DNA from 2 places in the Paenibacillus sp. 1182 genome. Region 2 is predicted to be linked to the other one. Evidence: predicted binding sites of a transcription regulator. Region 2 holds the regulator's gene; the other holds the start of a gene.
The links. The regulator Rex, encoded in region 2, represses fermentation and respiration genes when NADH is low (regulators of the CRP and FNR family bind a similar motif). The targets are predictions, from matches to a motif close to TTGTGAAATATTTCACAA.

Region 1 (3,427 bases), 160 kb from region 2:
GAAACACAAACGTTGACGATCAGTTCGATGGATGACGTGTACGATACCATTTATGATTTTGGCGGTTTTCCACCGGAACTGTACACAGTGAAATATCCAGCACATGGTTCTGTGGAACTGGCCAATAAGCTGAAAAAATTATATGAACAAAAGGGCATTGACGTAGAAACTGATCGGGTGAGGGGTTTGGATCATGGATCTTGGACATTGTTGCATCGTATGTATCCTGAGGCAGACATTCCGGTAGTTCAGATCTCTGTAAATCCATATCTCTCGCCCAAAGCACAATATGCTATTGGTGAAGTGCTGCGAGGACTGGGAGAACAGGATATTCTGGTCATTGGTAGTGGCGTGACTGTTCATAATCTGCGTATCGTCAAATGGGGGGAAACGAAAACAGAACCTTGGGCTATAGATTTTGATGATTGGATTATTGAAAAAGTACAAAGTAGAGATATAGAGGCTTTGGATCACTATGAAAGCGAAGCACCGTATGCTCGCCAGGCCGTACCCAGAGCAGAACACTTTGTACCGTTGTTTATTGCAATGGGGAGTGGCAATCCTGCAAACAAAGCCAAGGTTATCCATAGAAGCTATGAGATGGGGAATTTAAGTTATCTATGTTTACAGTTTTAAAGAGTGTTGCCAGAAGAAGGACTGTCATTAAAATGCTTCGCTACTGCTCCTGTATAAGTAGGGGAGTGGAAATAAATTAGGGAGTGTTATAAGCTATAGTGGCTTATAACACTCCCTTTTACATAAAAAAACGATTTATTATATCCGGCAAATCTCACGAGGGCATAGTTCACAATGACATACACCTTGCAGCATTTCCAAATCTTTGACAACAATCATACCATTATCATATTCAACTGCATTTTTCTTACGTAGATCACTAAGCATCCGGTTTACGCTTTCCCGGGTCGCACCGATCATATTTGATAAGTCAGTATGAGTAATTTTTTTATGAATCAGGATATGTTCGCCGTGAGGCTCACCATAGGTATTGCATAGACGAATGAGCGTTGAACATAAAGCGCCTGGCTTGCCGTACATCATCAAATCGCGGAACTTAGTCTGAGTAATGCGGTGATGTGAACCCATCCATTTCATAAAGTCAATCGCAAAATCACAATGCTGGCAAATAAGCAGTTCCAAATCTGTATGATCGATTACGCCAATATCACTGTCTTCCAGAACCTCAGCAGAAAAGGAATGCTTAGTACCGAAAAATGGATCGGCTTGACCAACAAGATCGCCGCTTTGATACATATATAGAATAAGTTCCTTGCCCTCATCCGTTGTTTTGGTTACTTTCACGCGTCCGCGCTTAATATAAAACAGCTTATCCGCTGTATCTCCTTCCCAGAACAGATGCGAGCTTTCTGGCATAACTCGATCTTTCATCATTACTTGCAATCGGTTGAAGCTGGCCTCCGAGAAGCAACAGGTGTTGCCGCGGGCTTCCATTACATTTGTAGGGTTTCTCATCGTCCATTTCCCCTTTGTATCCTATGTTTTTTATCTGCAACTTGATCAATTCAAATTCATTATATACTTGTGCAATGAGTTTTTGGGGCAAGAAGAGGGGGTAAAAGTGGCAGAATTCCAAACTTTGTGATTTAATTCACTTCATAAAATAAAATTTTAAATAGATTGTGAAAAAAATCACAATATATCTTGAAAAGCTGTGTTACGATCAGTGCGTGAACAAGAGATAGTACACGAGATAACAGGAGGATGAGGGAAATGGCTGTTAAAAACGAGGTTATTCAAAAAGAGCAAAGCGCAGAGCAGTATATTCAAACGCTGATTGACCGGGGGAACCGGGCACAGCAAGCTTTCATGAGTATGAATCAGGAACAGATTGACGAAATCGTACAAGCTATGGCACTCGCAGGGATGGATAAACACATGTACCTGGCGAAGTTGGCTGTTGAAGAAACAGGACGCGGTGTGTACGAGGACAAAATCACCAAAAACATGTTTGCAACAGAATATATCTATCATAGTATCAAAAATGAAAAAACCGTCGGTGTCATTGAAGACAATGATTTTGACAGTTTTCAAAAGATAGCAGAGCCAGTCGGTATTATCATGGGGATCACTCCAGTGACAAACCCGACTTCGACTACGATGTTCAAAGCGCTGATTGCCATTAAAACACGTAACCCAATCATTTTCGGTTTCCATCCATCTGCTCAATCGTGTAGTGCGGAAGCAGCCCGCGTCTTGCTCGAAGCAGCTGTTAAACATGGTGCTCCGGCCGATTGTATTCAATGGATTGAAGCACCTTCGATGGATAAGACCAATGTATTGATGAACCACCCTGATGTGGCGCTAATTTTGGCAACTGGTGGATCAGGCATGGTTAAGGCAGCTTATAGCTGCGGTAAACCAGCACTTGGTGTAGGTCCTGGTAACGTGCCTTGCTTTATTGAAAAAACAGCAGATATCAAACAGGCCGTGAACGATCTTATCCTCTCGAAATCTTTTGATAACGGTATGATTTGTGCTTCGGAGCAAGCGGTTATTATCGAAGAGCCAATCTTCGAACAAGTGAAAAAATTGATGATCGCTAACGGTTGCTATTTTGTAAATAAAGAAGAAGCAGCTAAGCTCACTCAAGGAGCTATGAATGTCGAGAAATGTGCAGTGAACCCAGCTATTGTCGGGCAGTCTGCTGTGAAAATTGCTGAAATGAGTGGTATTACAGTACCAACAGGAACTAAAATTTTGGTCGCTGAGATTGAAGGGGTAGGAACAAAATTCCCATTGTCTGCGGAAAAATTGAGTCCTGTATTGGCTTGCTATAAAGTAAAAAATGCGGAACAAGGTATTCAACGCGCTGCTGAAGTCGTGGAATTCGGGGGCATGGGTCACTCGTCCGCTATTCATTCGAACGATGAGGATGTTATCGCTCGGTTTGCAAACCGTTTGCAAACAGGACGTATCATTGTAAATGCACCTTCCACACATGGTGCGATTGGCGACATTTACAACACCAATCTTCCTTCGTTGACACTTGGTTGCGGTTCGTACGGTCGTAACTCGACTTCGTCGAACGTATCGGCAGTCAATCTGATTAATGTGAAAAGGGTGGCGAAACGGACGGTGAATATGCAATGGTTCAAAGTACCTTCCAAAATCTATTTTGAAAAAAATTCGACACAGTATCTTGCTAAAATGCCTGATATCACACGTGTAGCTATTATCACAGACCCTATGATGGTACAACTGGGATATGTAGATCGTGTTATTCATTATCTGCATCAGCGCCAAACACCAGTAGCTATCGAAGTGTTCTCTGAAGTAGAGCCAGATCCATCGACAGTTACGGTAGAACGTGGTACTGAAATGATGAGACGTTTCCAACCGGATTGCATCATCGCACTGGGCGGCGGTTCGCCAATGGATGCCGCTAAAG
Region 2 (3,427 bases):
GACGTCAAGGAAGAACATGACGATTATGCGGCGGATAGCCTTATTACAGATATCACGGGTCTGCTCAAGGATTTGGCGGGGATTCGAGAAAATTTGCGCTTTTTTATCCGACTCGATGATGAAACAACCGTATACTGGCTCGAGGCGAGCGGGCAATTCCGTAGTAAATCATTGCAATTTTATGCGGTACCCGTCGATGTGAGCCGCCAGTTGAAAGAAATGTTTTTTGACAAAAAAAGAAGCATTATTCTGACTTCTGCTACCTTGTCGGTAGATAAGTCGTTTCAGTACATGATCGATCAGCTCGGCTTACAGGAGGCCGCAGATCAAGAGCGGCTGATGACTTCGCAGCTCCCGTCACCCTTTAATTACAGGGATCAGGTGTTGCTGGTTATTCCACGGGATTTCCCAAGTGTGAAGGGCAGTGTAGGAGATGCGCATTTTGTAGATATGCTCGTTAGCTCTCTAGGAGCGACTGCTCAGGCGACACGTGGGAGAATGCTCGTTCTGTTTACGTCCTATCGGATGCTCCGGCAAGTGTATGAGCCGCTCAAAGAGGCCTTAGCATCCAGCGAAATTACTGTGCTGGGACAAGGTGTGGACAGTGGAAGTCGCAGCAAGCTAACCCGCCGGTTTCAGGAAGCGAAAGCTTCTGTATTGCTGGGGACCAGCAGTTTCTGGGAAGGCGTCGATATTCCGGGGAAGGCTCTGACTTGTCTAGCCATTGTTCGCTTGCCGTTTCAACCGCCGAATCACCCGCTGCTGGAGGCAAAAAGCGAACTGCTCCAGCAGCAGAAGAAGAATCCATTTATGAAGCTGTCTGTACCGCAAGCGGTCATTCGCTTCAAACAGGGATTTGGTCGGTTGGTACGTACAGCGAACGACCACGGGGTCGTTATCGTTTATGATACGCGTGTGATTGAATCCTATTACGGAAAGCACTTTTTGTACTCGTTACCGGGACCAAAAATGGAGCATATGCCATCGGAGCAAATGGTGCCCCGCATCGCCGAATGGCTCCAATCCGCCCCGGAGACAGAGGCATAACGGACGGACATAAGTATGTTCGTTACAATTAGGGGGAGCAAGTATGAAATCAGATAAAATTTCAGAGGCTGTCGTACGGAGGTTACCCGTATATTTACGTTATCTGAATGCACTGCACAAACGGGAGGTGGCTACGGTCTCTTCTCAAGAGTTGGGACAGAGGCTAGATTTGAACCCGGCCCAAATCCGTAAAGATCTTGCTTATTTTGGAGATTTTGGTCGGAAGGGTATTGGTTATGATGTTTCTTATCTCATTGAGAAAATACGCCATATCCTGAAAATCGACCAACAAATTAATGTAGTATTGGTCGGAGCGGGTAATCTGGGGCAAGCCCTTTCGAATTATAACGCTTATTTAAAAGACAATATGAAGATTGTAGCGGTATTTGATGCGTTTCCGGATAAGGTAGGAACCAAGATCAATACATTGGTCGTGCAACCGATGGATGAACTGGAAGCGACTGTGAAAGAAAAACACATTCGAATCGGGATTATTACCGTACCTGATTTTGAAGCACAGCACGTGGCTGACAGGCTTATTGAGAGCGGAATTGGAGCGATCCTGAACTTTGCACCGACTACTCTCAAGGCACCAGCCAACATTCGGATTCATGCCACAGACTTTACAACTGATTTGCTTAGCCTCGCTTATTATTTGGAGGACGGAAAGGAAGAAACCCAATATGACAGTGAATAAATGGATGATTAAAAACGGATCTTTTGCCATAAATGGACCAGAAGCAGGGGTAGTCCATGGTTTTATGATTGTGGAGGATAGTCGTATTACTTATATTGGCGAAACCTTGCCTGCGGGTGAGGAAGAGACGGAAGCGATCGATGGTAAAGGGCTATTGTTTTTACCTGGTCTGATCAATACTCATGGTCATGCGGCGATGTCTCTACTGCGTGGGCATGGAGATGATTTGGCACTTCAAGTATGGCTTCAAGAAAAAATGTGGCCTATGGAAGCCAAGTTTACTTCTACAGACGTGTACTGGGGTACGTCCTTGTCTGTGCTGGAAATGCTGAAAGGTGGAACAACAACCTTCCTCGATATGTACGATCATATGGATGAAGTGGCTCGTGTGGCTGAAGAGTCAGGTATTCGTGCAAGTCTGATGCGTGGAGCAATTGGACTATGTTCGGAGGAAGAACAGCGAATCAAGCTGGCAGAGGCCGTGACTTTTGCACGTAACTGGCACGGTAAAGCAGACGGGCGTATTACTACGATGATGTCTCCGCACGCGCCATATACATGTCCACCTGCGTTTATTGAAAAATTCGTACAAGCTGCGCATGATCTGGACTTGCCACTGCATACGCACATGTCTGAGACGATCGCCGAAGTAGAGCAAAACGTACGCGACTACGGTTTGCGTCCGGTTGCACACTTGGATAAGCTTGGCTTTTTCTCCCGTCCTTCGCTTGTTGCCCATGGCGTTCATTTGAACGACGAAGAAATAGCTTTACTGGCAGAACGTGGTGTAGCGGTTTCCCACAATCCTGGCAGCAACTTGAAGCTGGCAAGTGGTGTGGCAAGAGTGCCTGAATTGCTGCGTGCAGGGGTTACGGTTTCTCTCGGAACGGATGGTCCTGCCAGCAATAATAACCTGGATATGTTCGAGGAAATGCGTCTGGCAGCACTTATTCACAAGGGTGTATCCGGTGACCCTACGGCAGTTCCTGCAAGTGAAGCGCTGCGTCTGGCAACAGAATACGGTGCAAAGTCGATTGGTTTAAAAGAAGTAGGAGCGTTGGCAGCAGGCAACAAGGCTGACTTTATCGCGTTGGATCTGAATCAGGCACATTTCTTGCCGCGTACAGATCTTATTTCCCATGCGGTATACTCTGCAAGCGCCAAGGACGTGGCTCATGTGTGGGTAGACGGTCGTCAGGTTGTGAAAAACGGCGAATGCCTGACTATGGACGAGGAACGTATCAAACATGAGGCACAAGCCGCCTTTGAAGGGCTGCTGTCGCGCTAATTCAGGTGTCACATCCCCTTAGAGAGGAAGCACGGGTTTGAAAAATAAGAAAAAATGGATAGCGGTCGCCATTTTGGCCGTGATACTGATCCTGGTCAGCATTTTCTGGTATTATTCCTATGTTACTCAAGACCAGGTGGCTGAGAAAAATGCCGCTATCATTAAGGCCAAGCAATCAGGTGGTCTGGTTAGCACGACTCAAACATGGAAGTCTGTGTGGGATCAGGTTTATTGGGTGGTTCAAGGGAAAAATGCACAGAATGAAAATATAATGGTATGGGTTCCTTTTCAAAAAGTGGAGGGACAACCTAACGTACCTGCCGCAGATAATAGCGGTGTTCATACCGAGCTGCTGAAGAACGGAGTCGACGAGCAAAAAATGACGGCGCTAATTC

Region 1: the regulator Rex is predicted to act here: its motif matches at 1,657-1,674, upstream of adhE (bifunctional acetaldehyde-CoA/alcohol dehydrogenase).

What each region holds. Positions count from the first base shown of each region.
Region 1 is NZ_JAFICR010000001.1:48,339-51,765, forward strand. It holds gene JOD82_RS00240 (DODA-type extradiol aromatic ring-opening family dioxygenase) at 1-636, shown strand, start outside; gene JOD82_RS00245 (Crp/Fnr family transcriptional regulator) at 775-1,491, opposite strand; gene adhE (bifunctional acetaldehyde-CoA/alcohol dehydrogenase) at 1,750-3,427, shown strand, end outside.
Region 2 is NZ_JAFICR010000001.1:208,578-212,004, forward strand. It holds gene dinG (ATP-dependent DNA helicase DinG) at 1-1,047, shown strand, start outside; gene JOD82_RS01080 (redox-sensing transcriptional repressor Rex) at 1,091-1,744, shown strand; gene JOD82_RS01085 (amidohydrolase) at 1,731-3,032, shown strand; gene JOD82_RS01090 (cell wall elongation regulator TseB-like domain-containing protein) at 3,070-3,427, shown strand, end outside.